2 regions of the Enterococcus sp. R12 genome follow, and region 1 is predicted to be linked to the other one. Evidence: predicted binding sites of a transcription regulator. Region 1 holds the regulator's gene; the other holds the start of a gene.
What was found. The regulator NrdR, encoded in region 1, represses ribonucleotide reductase genes. The targets are predictions, from matches to a motif close to ACACNATATATNGTGT.
Positions count from the first base shown of each region.

Region 2: a site for NrdR is predicted at 2,271-2,286, ahead of ACTW1R_RS03690 (vitamin B12-dependent ribonucleotide reductase). Genes of this name have one in related genera too.

Region 1 covers NZ_CM176874.1:1,723,264-1,731,700, reverse strand. Annotated here, with positions in the region: gene ACTW1R_RS07960 (tRNA (adenine(22)-N(1))-methyltransferase) at 1-339, opposite strand, end outside; gene ACTW1R_RS07955 (hypothetical protein) at 435-896, opposite strand; gene dnaI (primosomal protein DnaI) at 920-1,849, opposite strand; gene ACTW1R_RS07945 (replication initiation and membrane attachment family protein) at 1,849-3,225, opposite strand; gene nrdR (transcriptional regulator NrdR) at 3,239-3,709, opposite strand; gene ACTW1R_RS07935 (FusB/FusC family EF-G-binding protein) at 3,913-4,554, opposite strand; gene ACTW1R_RS07930 (hypothetical protein) at 4,803-5,141, opposite strand; gene ACTW1R_RS07925 (ABC transporter ATP-binding protein) at 5,310-6,089, shown strand; gene coaE (dephospho-CoA kinase) at 6,263-6,856, opposite strand; gene mutM (DNA-formamidopyrimidine glycosylase) at 6,853-7,695, opposite strand; gene polA (DNA polymerase I) at 7,711-8,437, opposite strand, start outside.
Region 2 covers NZ_CM176874.1:795,209-803,645, reverse strand. Annotated here, with positions in the region: gene ACTW1R_RS03690 (vitamin B12-dependent ribonucleotide reductase) at 1-2,249, opposite strand, end outside; gene ACTW1R_RS03685 (hypothetical protein) at 2,390-2,929, shown strand; gene ACTW1R_RS03680 (APC family permease) at 3,488-4,915, shown strand; gene ACTW1R_RS03675 (TetR family transcriptional regulator) at 5,031-5,669, opposite strand; gene ACTW1R_RS03670 (ABC transporter ATP-binding protein) at 5,717-6,418, opposite strand; gene ACTW1R_RS03665 (ABC transporter permease) at 6,424-7,500, opposite strand; gene ACTW1R_RS03660 (L-lactate dehydrogenase) at 7,819-8,437, opposite strand, start outside.

The DNA.
Region 1 (8,437 bases):
ATTTTTTCTGCTGCCTTCTTCTAAAATCGAGCGAATCAAAGTCCCCCCCATTCCAGCAACAACAACCGTGTCGATCTTATCTGCTGGCTGAATAGCGTCCAATCCGTCTGCTAAGCGCACCACGATCTTCTCTGTTAGCCCGTTTTTACGTACTTGTTTACTGGCAGAATCATAAGGTCCTTGAACGACTTCTCCAGCTACAGCATAAGTGATTTTGTTCTGCAGCATCAATGCCACAGGTAAATAAGCATGGTCGGAGCCGATGTCGGCGATACGTGCTTGGTCGGGAATTTGTTCGCCCACGCAAGCCAAACGATCCGATAATGCATGTTCGTTCATATTGTCACTCCTTCTTTCGTAGTATAACACGCTTTCCATAAATAGAAAAAAATGTGCGTCTTGACTGTGGTGCCATTGCCAAGGCGCACATTGCATTAATCGTTCACTAATTCAACCTTTTGAATCGAGTTGCCGGGAATTTGCGGTGGGATCGACATCGTCATGATCGGGACGCCTTGCAGCGACACTTGGACTTTGTCTCCTTCAACTAACTCCTCGATCTCTCCTGAATAGGCCTCGATAGGGACATGGAGAATGACCCCATCATTTTGAAAACTTTGGACGACTTGATCCTCATCTTCAACTGCCGCTACGTCTTTCAAAAATAATTGAAAGGTATCATCCGAACCTGTTCGGGCATCTTCTTGGATAATACCAGTAAAAACCGTCGCTGTTTCGCTCTGTGAAGAACTATTGGCAACGGAACTAGCATTCTCACTTGATTCAGAAGGCGTGTTATCGCCACTTGATGTATTGTTGTTTTCGGGACTGCCACAAGCCGTTAACAGTAGCACTGCTGCTAAGGACAAGCCTAGAATCACTTGTTTTTTCATCATCTTCTTCCTCCAGTAATGGTTTTTTAGGCATCATTTCGTCGATTTTTGCCCGTCATTTGGATCTCTTGTGTCAAGTAACGAATACGCTCCATAATACGTTTGGCTTTCAATGGTTCGGATTCGCCGCGTTGCGTTACTGAAAGATGCTGCTCCAACTCATGCATAGTAAAATTCGAAGTGAAGAACGTCGGGAGTTGCTCTTGCATTCGGTATTGTAGAATCACACCGAAGACTTCGTCACGAATCCAACTGCTCATCGCATCCGCACCGATATCGTCCATCATTAAGATTGGGGCTTTTTTCACTGCATTCAACTTATCCCCCACCTGATCTTTGCCGATTGCTTGCTTCATCTCTACTGCAAATGTCGGGAAGTGAACCAATGTCGTCGTGTAGCCTGCCTCCGCTAAATCTCTGGCGATCGCGCCAAGCAGATAGGTTTTTCCGATCCCAAAACTCCCCACAAAGTACAGTCCTTTATGAAATTCCTGTGGATTGGCTGTCAACTCACTAATAAAATCAACGGCAGCTGCGATGGCCTCCATTCGGCCAGGCGTTTGCTGATAATCTGCAAAACTTGCTTCTTGTATATCTTTAGGCATATCCATCGCTTTGATGCGACTGCGGATCTCTTCTTGTTTCTGATATGCCAGTAGTTCTTTCGTTGGTACATAGGTGACGTCAATAAAATGAAAATTTAACGCTAAGCGCGGCTCATAGCCCGGTGCGATCATGGATGGATCATTGATGCGGAATTTCCGCTTTTCTTGGACGAACTCATACAGTTTCGCATAGCTTTTTTGAATATCTGCTTCGGTCAATACCTCTTCATTTTCGGCAATAAACGCTTTGACATCAGGATCTTGTAAAACTTCTGCCATCATTGCTGAAAACTGATCACGGTAATTGCGTTTATCCAATAGTTTTCCTAAGTTTTTCCCTACATCTTCCATTACTTGTCACCAGCTTTCTTATGCAAGTAGTTTTGCAGTTTTTTATCTAATTCTGCTTGTCGCTCTGGCGTTAAGGCTGTCTCTTCCACTGGTTTTTCAGCCCAAGAAGGCAGCTTTTCTTCGCGAATGATTTTTTTGCCGCTGGTTTGTGGTCGGCTGCGTTTTTCCTTGGCACTTCGAACAAGGCTCCGAACATGTTTGATGGCATCTTCTGCCGTACCAATTTTTAATTCTGACCACTGGGCGGCGATATTGTTCACATAATTTCCTGACAAAGCGGCATTGTTTTGGACCACCAAGACATAATGAACCAGCACATTGATCACACTATTTGGCAATGGTGACCGTTCGACAAGGCTCTTGATCAGCCATTGTTCTGAATCCGTCATAAAACTGTTTTTCTCCGCTTTGATCGCCTTGAGAAAAGCGATCGGTGCATTGTTCTCACTTTCTTGAATCAATAAGACATCATTTTCTGAAAAACCATTCTGTTTTAAGGTATTGAAGCGGCGCAACTGACTTTCCGCTTGGGGATCTTCTCTTTTTGATGTTTTCGTGAATGTTTGTCGTGATTTCTTCATGATCGCTTGTTCCAGCTTCTTCTGGTCGACCTCGCCTGTTGTCAAAGAAACATTATCCGCCATCAAATCCAACAATTCCAACACATCATAGCCATATAAAGAATGGTATAGAACTAACTTTTGTCGAAAACTTGGCGTGAAATTAGCGGCACGGATATACCGACGCTGCGCTTCATATAAAAGAAAGTCCCAATCCAACTGCTTTTCGTCAAGCACCAAGTTCGCTTTGGTTTCTTGAAAAGAATCACTGACTGCCTGTAACGTTTCTTCATGTGAAGCAAAACGTGCGGTATTTAACCCATAGGCGGCTGAGAAGGATTGAGTCACTTCCTGATAATCGGTCAAGGAACACTGCTTTGGTTGATACAGCTTGACCAGCTGATTAAATTTACGCTCCCCGACTCTTTCCAACAACAGATAGGCATACAATTCATCTTGAAAAAACGCTGCTGGATGGACCGGTTCTTGCAACCAATACAGATACGAGCTCCCGTTTTGAGCATCTGCTTTCTCATAAGACTTTAGCAAGCCGATGCCCTCTAAGTTTTGCTTGGCTTTTATGAAGCGAGGCATTCCCGCATTCATGGCATTCAAGATATCTAGATGCACGGTCGTCATCGACTCCTCGCCAGAAAAGCTTTGGGCTTGGACATCGCTTGCGAGTGTCAAATACAACGCTAAAGCATCACTTTCAATAATTGGTTGATACAAATAAATGAGGGCGTCTTTCCCTTCCGTTGTAAGTGGACGGCTTTTGAACACTTTGTACGATTGATTCGGTAAACTATTGCCCACTTGTTGTCCCCCTCTATTCTTGTGGTTCTTTCGCTTTTTCGACGATGTCTTGTAGTTCTTTTAAGAAAACTGACATGTCTTTAAACTGGCGATAGACACTGGCAAAACGGATATAAGCGATCTCGTCTAAATCAACTAAATCTTCCATCACATACTCACCAATCTGTGTTGTAGAAATTTCATTTTCACCAAGAGCACGAACACGACTTTCCACATGATCGACGATCGTTTCCATCTGATCCATTGTCACTGGACGTTTTTCAGCAGATCGAATCAAGCCCCGTAGGATTTTTTCGCGATTGAATTCTTCACGGGCTCCATTCTTCTTAATGACAAGTAGGGGTGCCTCTTCGATACGTTCAAATGTTGTAAAGCGATAGCCGCAATTTTCGCATTCACGACGGCGGCGAATCACACGTCCATCATCGGCTTGTCGACTATCAACTACCCTAGAATTGTTATGATGACATTTTGGACATTGCATAGTTCCACCTCATTTTCTCTCTTATGCGCTTACGTATTCACGTAAAGTCATCGGTTTCTATGATTAATTATAACATGAAATCCGTTGGTACAATAGCCAAAGTGGTTTATTCTGTTCATTTATTACAAAATTTAAATAATGTTATAACTACTGTTTTTTTGAATTTGAAAAAACGGCAGAAATTTTTCTGCCGTTTCATTTCGTTATTTATCTTTCATTTGCAGCAAAGAAACAAAGTCATGCAAATTTGCTGGCTGTTCCATCTGCTGATTGCACCGTTGGCTATCCCGGCAAATATAGTTCCCCCGTTTGGTATACGTTCCATCTCCATTGCTTTTTGTCAAAGAAAGAAACATCGAGACATTCCCCTCATGCTGACACAAGGGACAGATTCCTTTCTTGACCTCGGTTGAGACATGACCGTGAAGTCCTGTAAAGCCCTGCTCAGTGGCAATGATCATAAACTTACTTTGACTACCGATATCATCCCAAGAAAGATAGGTGGTCTCTTTTAAATCAACGGAAGCAAAATCAGGTATTTTTAGTTTTTTTACTTTCCGAAACATTTTTTCAATTTGTTTTGTTGTCGGTACCTGAAAGGGTCGGACGTACTCTTTGAGCTCTGTTAACAGCTCATTGCTGCGACTGATTGTCATCCCCGGATGAAAGAAAGCAGCTAAAATTTCTCGTGGTGCTGTTTCTTCTTCAGGAAAAAATTGTTCTATGGCGTCTTTTGTCATCGTTTCAACCGTTTTGATCGTTCGAGGATCATTGACCGATTGATACGTTCGTACTAATTGGTATACTTGATGTTTAATTGAATGAAATTGGTAAGGTTCGATCATAAAAAAGCCTTCTTTCTAATTTTCCGTTTCCTATTGCGGCTGTTCTACTTTCTTGACAGTCGTACACAATGCATAAATAAGCATTTGATGACCACCTCCCAATTTCTTTGCTGCTTTCCATGCGATCTTAATGGATTATAATGAGAGGTTGAGAAATTGTCAACTGTGCAGGTGGTTGTCTTTCAACCTCTCTTTGGTCTCATTAACAAAAAATGCCTCGTCTAGAAGACGAAGGCATCCATGGTCGTTTATAATTTATCTTCAATTCCTGTGTAATGCTTCAGCTGGTCTGCATCCCGTCGATCATTCGAAGAAATTTTATTTGCATCGGGATTTTCAGCTCGCAATAGTTCTTCGCTGCTGACATTTTCAGGGGTGGTTCGATCATTGCGGGCATCACGCTCATCATTTTGATCATCTAGTTCATTGACTCGTTTTTGATCGTGCTCTTTCTTGATTTGACCTTCTTGTGCTTGTTCTTTCCCAGAGTGGGCAAGTTCTTCATTGTTGGTCCACTCACCGATTTTTTCTTTGGCTTTGCCAACGATCACATCTTTTTCATCTTTAAAAGTACCCATAGTTATCATCCCTCCTGTATACTTTCATCATAACAAGCATTCTGATTTCTGACAAAAGATATGAATACGATACCAAACAGTCAGCAAAATGTTTTTCTTTATGCTATAATATGAGCGATTATTTTCTGAATTTTCTTACAACTGGAGGTGAAGAACCTGTTTAAGGTTCGACAATAGATGACAATCCTCGATTTCCAACAGGTTTCATTCGTTCGCAACAAGAACTATTTATTAAAAGCGATCAATTGGCAAGTGAAAAAAAATGAGCATTGGGCGATTTTAGGTCTGAATGGTGCTGGCAAAAGTTTATTACTCCAAATGATCACGGGAAGTTTATGGCCTTCTTCTGGTCAACGAACGGTCTTAGGTGAGCGTTACGGGAAAACGTCTGTGCCCGATCTTCAACGGCGCATTGGTTGGGTCAGTTCAGCGCTGCAAAGCAAGTTTTATGGTCGCGATCTTGCCGAAGAGATCGTTCTTTCCGGGCTTTATTCCAGTATTGGTCTTTATGAGTCCTACGAAGAAGAGCAGCTGATCCAAGCAAAAGAGCTTTTGGCTGACTTAGGTTTGTCGCATCTGATCCATCGTTCCTATCACGTCCTTTCGCAAGGGGAAAAACAATTTGTCATGATCGCACGGGCCATGATGGCACAACCAGAGATCCTCATTTTGGACGAACCTTGTACGGGCCTTGATCTATTTGCGCGAGAAGAACTGCTAACCCGTCTGGAGACTTTTTCACAGCTGCCGAATACGCCGACTCTTCTTTACGTTACCCATCATACGGAAGAGCTACTACCGATTTTCACTCATTTGCTGATGTTAAAAAACGGCGAAGTCCACGCCGCTGGTCAACGAGAGACGATTTTTACTGAGGAGGTTCTCACCTCTTTTTATGATCAACCGATCGTTCTTCACCCCTTTTCCAGCAATCGCGTGATCGTGACCCCAAAATAAATCAGGGCTGGTACTTTGATGTTTAACCATTCATACACGATCGTCTTACTTTCCAAACCAAACAGTTTCCGACGTGTTTCAGCGCCAGTTGTTTTTGGAAATGATAGGGCTAGGTTTGCTATTGAAAGACAAATAGCAGGTTCCCTTTTGCTGAAGGGAACCTGCTATCTTATCTATTTGTTTAAGGATGCTAACCAATCATCGATCTGCTGATTGAGTTGGGCGATCGTTCCTTGATTATCAAAGACAATATCGGCCCGTTGTTTCTTTTTCTCAATGGAAAGCTGACTGTCGATTCGTTGTTGCGCTTCTTGCTCACTCAGTTGATTACGTGCCATCAACCGCTCTTTTTGAAGCGCTTCTGGCACATAAACGACTGCGGTTTGATCCATGTATTGGTCGTAGTCGGCTTCATAAAGCAAAGGAATGTCAACGATCAACAAGGGCACTTGCTGCCTTTTTTCTTCGATCTGAGACAAAATCTCTTGTCGAATAAATGGCGACAACGTCTGATTCAGCAAGCGACGTTTTTCTGGATCATTAAATATCAGGGCACCGAGGGTTTGCCGATTCAGGTGTCCGTCATCGGTCAAAATCTGCGGACCAAAGGCTTGTGTCACCGCCTGCAAGCCCTCCGTATTCGGTTCAACGACTTCTCTGGCGATGATATCGGCATCAATAATCGGTAAGCCCAGTGAGCGAAAATGTGCGACTGCGGTACTTTTCCCAGTGGCGATCCCGCCAGTGACCCCTAAGACAAAGCTCATTTGCTGGACCTCACATGCAATTTTTGGCACTGAGGACAAAAGTGCGTCCCCCGTTGGGCAACCTTGGTCTTGACGATTGGTGTCCCGCATCGCCCGCAAGGATTGCCCGTTTGGCCATAGACATTTAATGACACTTGGAATTTTCCTGCTTCGCCCAATGCATTGAGATAGGTCCGAATGGTTGTCCCCCCTGCTTCAACGGCGCGTTCCAAGACTTCGATGATCGCTTGATGCAATACGTTGGCTTCTGCTGGGGTGAGCGAATCTGCTGGTTGTTCAGGATGGATCTTCGCTTGCCATAGCGCCTCATCCACATAAATATTGCCCAAACCAGTCACAAGTTTTTGATCTAACAAAAGGGGTTTGATGGCTTTTTTAGACCGCTTCAATCCTTGCTCAAATGCTTCCAATAAAAACAATTCAGGCTTAGGCTCAGGACCTAATTGCATGATGCCTTTATAGGCTGCGCTTTGGTCTTTGTCCACTAAAGTCATACGACCAAATTTTCTTACATCGTGGTAATTTAACTGACTGCCATCCGTAAAATGGAAAATGACATGTGTATGTTTATCGACAATCGGGTCTGACTCAAAATACTCGTACTTGCCTTCCATTCGTAGATGAGAGATCAGATCATAATCTGTCAATTTAAAAATCAAAAATTTTCCACGTCGTTCAAATTTTTCAAACCGTTGCCCTTTCAACAGTGCCGAAAAGATCGGCACTTCAGGACTTTCGATGATTCGCGGCCAAAGGATCTCGACCGATTCGATCGTTTTATTTAAAACAAGTTTTTCAAGTCCTTTGCGGACCGTTTCAACTTCTGGTAATTCAGGCACCTCTGTTCACCTCATTTATTTTGCATCGTACCATGTTTTGCCCCAATTGCTATCTGTCAGTAAAGGGACATGTAATGCAACGGCTTGCTCCATCACTTCTTTCACTAAAGCGTCAAGACGAGGCAATTCAGATTCAGGTACTTCAAATACTAGTTCATCGTGTACTTGCAGCAGCATCGTTGCTGCTAATTTTTCTTCTTTCAAACGTTTCGCCAAATCGATCATGGCAATCTTTAAGATATCCGCCGCACTGCCTTGGATCGGTGTATTGATGGCGGTTCTTTCCGCAAAAGTCCGAATATTGAAATTGCGCGAATTGATATCAGGTAGGTAACGACGGCGATGATACAAGGTTTCAACGTACCCTTTGTCCTTCGCCTCACGAACCACATCCTCCATATACGTTTTCACACCAGGATATTTTTCAAAATACGTATCAATGTATTGTTGGGCGGCTTTTCTGGTGATTCCTAGATTCTGGGATAAGCCATAATCGGAAATACCATAAACGATACCGAAGTTGACCGCTTTAGCTTGACGACGCATATTTGGGGTCACATCTTCTGCTTTTTCGATACCAAAGACTCGCATCGCTGTGCTTGAATGGATATCTTGACCTTCGATAAAGGCTTCTTTCAAATGGGTATCATCTGAGATATGTGCCAACACCCGCAATTCGATTTGAGAGTAGTCAGAAGAATAGATCACCCAATCAGCTTCTCGCGGCACGAAGGCTTCACGG
Region 2 (8,437 bases), 930 kb from region 1:
GCTCCTCCTTCATAAAGATCTCGATAAACCTTGGCTACTTGGCTTACTGTATATCCTTTTGGTGCATTGACCGTTTTTGAAATGGAGCTATCCACCCAGCGTTGAATGGTGCATTGCACACCGACATGCTCTTCGGGCGTCAACTCCATAGCGGAAATGAACCATGCCGGCAACTCCGCTTTGGTTCGTTCAGGATGATCCATCAGGTATTCGTCAACGATTTCCGCATTGATTTCAATAAACTTACCTAGTCGACCGCTTCTAAAATAAGAAAAGGAGTAGTAAGGTTCTAAACCAGTTGAAACTCCCGTCATCGTGCCTGTCGATCCTGTTGGCGCAACAGTCAAAAGATGAGAGTTGCGAATACCGAATCGCAGCACGCCTTCGCGGATGTGCGCTGGCATTTTTTTCATGTATCCTGTATCGATAAATTTCTTCCGCAACGCTTGCGTCCCTTGGTCATTTTTTCCAATCAGGAAGGGAAAGCTGCCTTTTTCTTTCGCCAGTTCAATGGATGCCTCATAGGCAGTGACTGCCATTGCCTCGAAAATTTGATCAACGAATTGATTTCCTTCTGCCGATCCGTATTTTTTCCCGCAGTAGATCAATAAATCTGCCAAGCCCATGATCCCTAATCCAACACGTCTTTCCCCTTTCGCCTGCTGCTCATTTTTGTCAAAAAAGTAAGGCGTTACGTCAATAACATTGTCTTGGAAACGAACCGCTGTTTTCACGGTTTCTTTTAGTTTGGCAAAATCAACGGTGCCCTTTTGGCGATCCGCCATGTTTGCGAGATTGATGGCTGCCAAGTTACAGACCGCATAAGGGGTTAGGGGCTGTTCACCGCACGGATTGGTTGCCACGACTTTTTGTCCGTATGCTGTAGCATTCGTCATCTTGTTGGCATTATCGATAAAGAAAATACCAGGCTCAGCAGAATATGTTGCACAAAAAGTAATCAACTCCCATAACTCACGAGCTTTGATCCTTTGATAGGTTTTGACTTTATGGCCAGTAGCTGCCCATTCTCGCACATCCCCGACTTCAGCCCATTTTGCATCATATTGCGCCATCTCTGCTTCTGAATAATTGTCGATATCTGGAAAGCGTAGCTCATACCACCCATCTGTCTTCACTGCTTCCATGAATTCTTCTGTCAAGCAGACTGAGATATTCGCGCCAGTTAAGAAATCACTTTCTTTCACCGTATAGCTGCCACCTATGCGCAATTTTTCTTTTGCCTTTTGGATCATGTCATTATGTTCCTTATCTGACGATTCAGGCAGTTGTGCTAGATAAGTGAACATTCTTTCTTCCATTTTTGTCAGAGGGTCAAATTGCAGTTTTTCATTGATCAGTTGTTTGATCGTCGCATTTGTGATTGTTTTTTTTAGGTGAAGCAATACAGCAGGATTTTGAATTTTAGAAAGAATAAACGCAAAAATATCTGGATGCCAATCTGCCATCATAATCATCTGCGCTCCACGGCGGCTACCTCCTTGTTCGACAAGGTTCGTCAAGTTTGCCAAATCATTCAACCAAGAAACTGCCCCAGAAGACCGACCACTGACACCGTGGACCACACTTGATTTTGGTCGCAAGGTCGACCCATTGGTTCCAACCCCGCCACCTCGACTCATGATTTCCATAACTTCTTGTCGATGAACAGCAATCCCTTTTCGGGAATCATGAATGAAAGGCATCACAAAGCAATTGAAGTAGGTAACTTGAGAATTTGTTCCTGCTCCATAAAGTACTCTGCCTGCAGAAATTAGATTTTGCGCCACGATTTGTTGGTAAAACGCCTCGAAGAAGCGCTCCTGGTCATGGGACTCGTTGGCAGAAATCCCTTTGGCCACACGATGCGCCACTTGCTCAAAAAAGAGTTCTAACGGTTTTTCAATGTCACTTTTTCTTCTTTTAACAAGTCCACTCGCTTGTTCATCAATATCTTCTAACGCTGAGCGATAGGCCTCTTCCACTTCGATAGAGACAAGTTCCCCATCGATTGCTTTCACCACACCGATTCCTCTTGCAGGATATTTAGGATCAGCTTTCGTTGTCAAAATCACCAAATCATCCTTACGCAATGTTTGATGGGTTTGATCCTTGTATGAATAACGATCCAGCATAATCAAACGAGCGATTCCCTCAAATGTTTGGGTCATTTCTGGTGTGATCGCCGAAACTTCTTGGAACAACTTGATATCCTCGTTCAATTTCTCAATCGTTTGTTTTTTGTATTCCATTTCTTTCCCTCGCCTTCTAAAACACAACATATTGTGCTCGTTTTTTATTATCGTACTATATAATGTGTATTTCAATCTTGAATTTTATTATTTTCCATGTATAATGAGAATGATTATCAATTAGAAAGACGGCGATTTTCATGCTTCCTCCCCAAACCAAGATATTTTCCATCCAAAGAATTTCTCATTTAGCACTGATCACTGCGGCTTGTATCGTTGGACGGTTAGTTTTTGTCTTTATCCCTAACGTTCAGCCTATGAGTGCCCTTTTATTTTTAGTGGCTTTTTCTTACCGTTTATCTGATGCGTTGATGATTGCCTTATTAAGTTTGCTCGGAACAAATATCTATCTAGGCATGGGTCCCTGGACGATCAGTCAATTGGCTGCACTTACTGTCACCATCGTTCTTTTTCATCAGATTGGAAAAATGCCGATCATCAAGAAAAACCGCTTCTTGCAAGCTTTCTTTGCCTTTCTTTGCGGACTTCTTTATGGCTTGATCGTTTCGTTGATGGAGGTTTGGCTTTATCAGTTTCCTTCGTTTCTTGCCTATTACCTTCAAGGACTACTGTTCGATTTCTTCCATGCCAGTGGAAACTTCGTCTTTTATCTGCTTTTATCGCCAGTATTTGAGCGAATAACACCCACTTCCTATAAATTGGCGAAAAAAAACGAGTGATTTCGATGGAACGAAGCATTCGGCTAACTTTGTTTTCGTGTTTCTTTGAAAGAATGTTCGCGTAAAACTTTTCTTAAAAAACAAAAAAACTACGACTACTCTCCTGTTTCCTTTGCTTAAAAATCTATCCAAAAAGCACCATTGAAAAGCCTTTCGAAAGGGTTTCTTCCATCTTTATACGTCCATTCATTTGAATGAAACACTCCCTCTTTCATCCATGCCCTTGACTAAATGTAGTTGGATTTCTTTCAGATTATTAATGAATGATGATGTTTGCTTTTGCTATCATCAGAAATTTATTATTTTTTTTAAATAACAATTTAATTTTTCTTGACCAAAAGAATTCAGAGGTTTATCCTAACTATGGAAAATCAACGACTGGATAAAAAAGAAGCAAGTGAAATTTTTTATTCAATTTGACCTTTGACATTTGTGAAAAAGTGCATAAGAAACTTGATCGTGATCAAGCGCTTATGGAAAGAAATTTTTTTCTCACTAAATTTCAAAAAACGCTCTATTTTAACCAGTCAGAAAAATCATTTTAAGAAGGAGAAAGCGATGAATGAGAAACAATTACGCTGGTATAATATTGCGCTGATGGCGTTCGTCTCTGTTTGGGGACTGGGAAATGTTGTAAACAACTACGCTCAACAAGGGTTGACTGTTGTTGTTTCGTGGCTATTAATTATGGCTCTTTATTTTGTACCCTATGCATTAAGTGTTGGTCAGTTAGGATCAACCTTCAAAGAGTCAAGTGGTGGGGTTTCCTCATGGATCAAAGAAACCTCAACAAAGCGGTTGGCTTTTTTTGCTGCTTGGACTTATTGGGTCGTTCACGTGCCTTATTTGGCACAAAAACCCCAAGGAATCTTAGTATCATTGAGTTGGTTATTTAAAGGAAATGGTACATTTGTATCAACGATGGGCTCCATGGAAGTCTCGTTGATTTGTTTAGCTATTTTTCTATTCTTTTTATGGATTGCCTCTAAAGGATTGACGACCTTAAAAATGATTGGGAACATCGCGGGAACAGCCATGTTCGTGATGTCGATTCTTTTTATTCTTTTAGCAGTCACTGCTCCAGCAATGACTGGTGCTGAAATTGCTACACCAAACATGTCATCTGTTTCAACCTATATCCCTAAATTTGACTTTACCTATTTAACCACGATCTCGATGCTGGTATTTGCAGTAGGTGGCTGTGAAAAAATCTCGCCTTACGTAAATAACACAAAAAATCCTGCCAAAGAATTTCCAAAAGGCATGATCTTTTTAGCCGGTATGGTGGCGTTATGTGCATTGCTCGGCTCGATTGCTATGGGGATGCTTTTTGATGCCAATCATATTCCAGAAGATTTGATGGTCAACGGCGCTTATGAAGCCTTTCAACGACTAGGAAACTTCTACGGAATCGGCAACTTCTTTGTCATTCTTTATTCCATCGCCAATGCGTTAGCGCAAATTTCTGCGTTGGCATTTTCAATTGATGCCCCATTGAAAATATTATTGTCTGATGCTGATTCAGAATTTGTACCAAATGGCTTAGCAAAACTAAACAAAAAAGGAACACCAGTAAATGGGTATATTATGACTGGTATCCTAGTCAGCATTTTGATCATCATTCCAGCACTAGGAATCGGCAATATGACCGAACTGTATCGTTGGTTGCTAAACTTGAATTCAGTTGTCATGCCATTGCGTTACTTATGGGTCTTCTTAGCCTTTATGCTAGTCAACAAACATGCCAATCGCTTTACTTCCGATTATAAATTCGTGAAAAACACCAAGGTTGGCTTTGGGATCGGCTTATGGTGCTTCTTGTTTACGGCCTTTGCCTGCATTTTAGGGATGGTTCCTAAGCTTGATTATGCGGCAGATCCGCAAGCTTGGTTCTTCCAATTGGCCTTAAATATCATTACGCCAATCGCCTTTCTTTTGATTGGCTTGATCTTGCCGATCATTGCGAAACGTGTAAATAAAAAATAATCATTCCCTCAAAAAAGAGGTGTCCGACAACTATTTCGGTTGTCGGGCACCTCTTTCCTTATATATGAACTTTTCCGCCGTGCGAGGCATTTGCTCCATCCTCTTGCCGAAGCATTCATTCTTCGTCATTTTCCTCTTTGTTGTCCTCTTTGATTCCATACTTGATCCATTGCACCTTATAGCGAAAATCTTTGATCAGCTCTTTTGCGTTCCATTCATTGGAAATAAAATCTGTCAGACTATCCATCACGACCGCCATAATAAAGTAAAGGAAACTGACGGCTTCTTGCGTATCATGGATCGTGAAGCGATTTTCTTCCAACAGCTCCAACCACTGACGAATCATGGGCGAATCGTCAGGGATCGCATCGCGCTTCGTCCAGGCATTGCTTTGGGTACATAAGTGGATCATTTTCCAATGATCATCTTCAGGTGACCATTGACTGCACCAAGCCAAGTATTCTTCGATCCCTTTGAAAAAATCATTTTTGTTGCGATTGATAAACGTAAAAATCGCGGAATGGATTTGGTTTGAATAGTCTGCGATCGCATAGTCATAGGCATCTTCTAAGTTTTGAAAGTACTTGTAAAACGCTCCTCTAGAAATGTGCGACTTTTCGACGATGGCAGAGACCTTGACTTGACTGATGTGCTTGCTGAAGAATTCTTCTAAAAGCACGGCATCGATTTTTTCTTTTTTCTCTTGTTTTAAATGAAAAAATGTTGTACTTGGCAAGGGATTCTCCTCCATCATTCGCAATCTACTCCCTCTATTATAAACAAATCCCTCTACTTTTCCACTCAGACTTGTGCAGTTTCTCTTGATGGGGCGTTTTGTTCGATGAGATTGCCATCTTCCATTCGGAAAATGCGATCACTCCATTGGATCATTCGCTCGTCGTGAGTGACCATGACTGTCGCTTTCTTTTTCTCATGCGCTTCTTTCACCAATAACTTCACCACTTCATACGCATGATCGGTGTCTAAGCTGGCAGTTGGTTCATCCGCCAAAATCAAGCTTGGGTCATTAAACAACGCCCTGCCGATTGCTACTCGTTGACGTTCCCCACCAGATAAATCACGGGGAAACTTGTCTTGAAGATCGAGAATATCTAATGAAGCAAGCAATTCATCAATCCGTTCCTTTTCCTTGGCTTTTCCTGAAACTTTGTCGACCAAATAAAATTGTTCCTTTACCGTTAGAAAAGGGATCAAATTCGAGCTTTGCAAGATAAACCCAATCTCTTTAAAACGCAACTTTCCTCGTTGCTTTTCATTTAATTGGGAAAAGTTCACCTGGTTGATGATGATCTCTCCCGATGTTGGACTTTGTAAGCCGCCAGCGATGGTCAAAAAGGTACTTTTTCCTGAACCAGAAGGGCCGATGATACTGACAAACTCCCCTTCTTGAACGTGAAAATTCAGTCCTTTTAATGCCGTTACTTCGGTATGCTGCTTGCCAAATTTTTTTATAATATCCTTCATTACTAAAATGTCTTTCATCTTTGTTACCCTCCTATTGCAGTGATTGGATCGACTTTTGTGACCGTCCGAATGGAGAATAAGCCGCCTAGAACTGCCACGAGAATCAAGATGCCGCTATAAAGCAGCCACTGCTTTAATTCAAAGAAAAATGGCATGGCATCTGGTAAAAACAAACTGGTGCCGTATGCCGCCGCAAATGCTAGGGCTACCCCGATCACACCTACCATAAATGCTTGCGCAATAATTGATTTGGCAATAAAGCTGGTCCGAATGCCTTGGGCTTTCATCACACCAAAAATCGCCGTTTTTTGCAGGGTGATCACATACATGAAAATCCCCACGATTGCCGTTGCAACGACAAATAAGAAGTAGATCATGGCATTTAAGGTCAAGTTTTGGGCAGAAAATCCAGGAAGCTTTTCAATAAAGTCTTCCGTTGCCAACACTTTAAGCTGGGTTCCTTCTTGGTTATCGACTTTCGGATCACTTGATTTGGTCACAATGATATTGATGGGCTGCTCCTTGTCAGATGCAAATGGTTGATTAGCAAACTTCATTTTCGTCCAAGTATCGAGGGAAGTATAAATCACTGGTGACACCGTATAAGACGTTTCTGGGGTGATCCCAACGACTTTGAAGGTTTCATCTGAACGCCCGATTTTCACTTGATCCCCGACCTTGATACCTTCTTCTGCTAAGTTTTCTGAAATCGTGATCTCATTTTCTTTTGAAAACAGCTTGCCCTCTAAGGCTTCTGGTAACAAGAACGCATCGTCTTGTGTACCAAAAACAGTCACATTGACTTGTTCATCGTTGACCGTGATGACACTGCTGTATAGACCAATCGGGGCTTTTTGAGTCCCTGCTACACGGTTTAAATCCCCTCTCGTCAATTGCGAAGCCGCAAATGTGTCATTCGCATCTTCTGATAAAATGATCGCGGATGAATCCCAGTCGACGATGGCCTTTTTAAAATCCCAGTTAAGCCCGGTAGCTAAGCCAGACAATATAAAAACAACATAAGCGATCAAAAACATGATTCCTACGATCAGCCCATATCTTAATTTTGAATAACGCATTTCTTTTATAGCCAGAAACATTGCTCTTTCCTCCTGTTTTCCAAATGTTGACAAAGTGTCACTTTTTGAAGAATACCACACAAGGTGACACTTTGTCACTTTTTACAACTCGGAAAGATTGCAAGGTTGATCGATCATTCTTTTTCTGTCATTCACTGAGGATGTTTTTTCTAAAGGAGTGAGAAAAAAGAGCGTTGAATAGTGGGCGTTTCGCGTAAAATACGCCATTTCCTTTTAATATTCTTGGCTAGATGTAAAAAAAACATGGCCGACCGTAAATAGTCGAACCATGCTTTGGCAAAAACGAACACGAGGATTTCATTACTGGTATTCTTGAGATCAGCTGACTTTGCTTTGTCCAATTGTGGAAATTACTGATCGTAACTGATGACACGAAGTATCAAACTGCCGTTTTTCCTCAGGGGTAAGCGTCAATTCAATAATTTCGCGGACACCGTTTTGGTCCACGACTGCAGGAACACCTGTGAATAAATCGTTGATGCCATATTCCCCATCAAGGTAGGAAGACACCGGCAGAATCGCTTGCTCATCATTTAAGATCGCTCGAACGATTCTTGCGACACTCATCCCTATTCCGTAAAAAGTTGCTTGTTTTCGATCGATGATTTCATAGGCGGCATTTTTTACTCGTTCAGAAAGAACCGCTAGATCGGCAACGGTCAAACGATCCTGTTGCTTGATCAATTCTACGATCGGTTGCCCACCGATCGTTGTATGGGACCAGACAGCGACTTCCGAATCACCGTGTTCCCCAATGATATACCCATGAATATTCCGTGGATCGATGGCTAATTTTGCCGCCACTTCTTTTCGAAGTCTTGTGGTATCGAGGGTCGTTCCCGTACCAACGACACGATTGGCTGGCAACCCGGACACACGCCATGCTTGATAAGTTAAGACATCGACTGGGTTTGAAGCGATAACAAGCACGCCATCA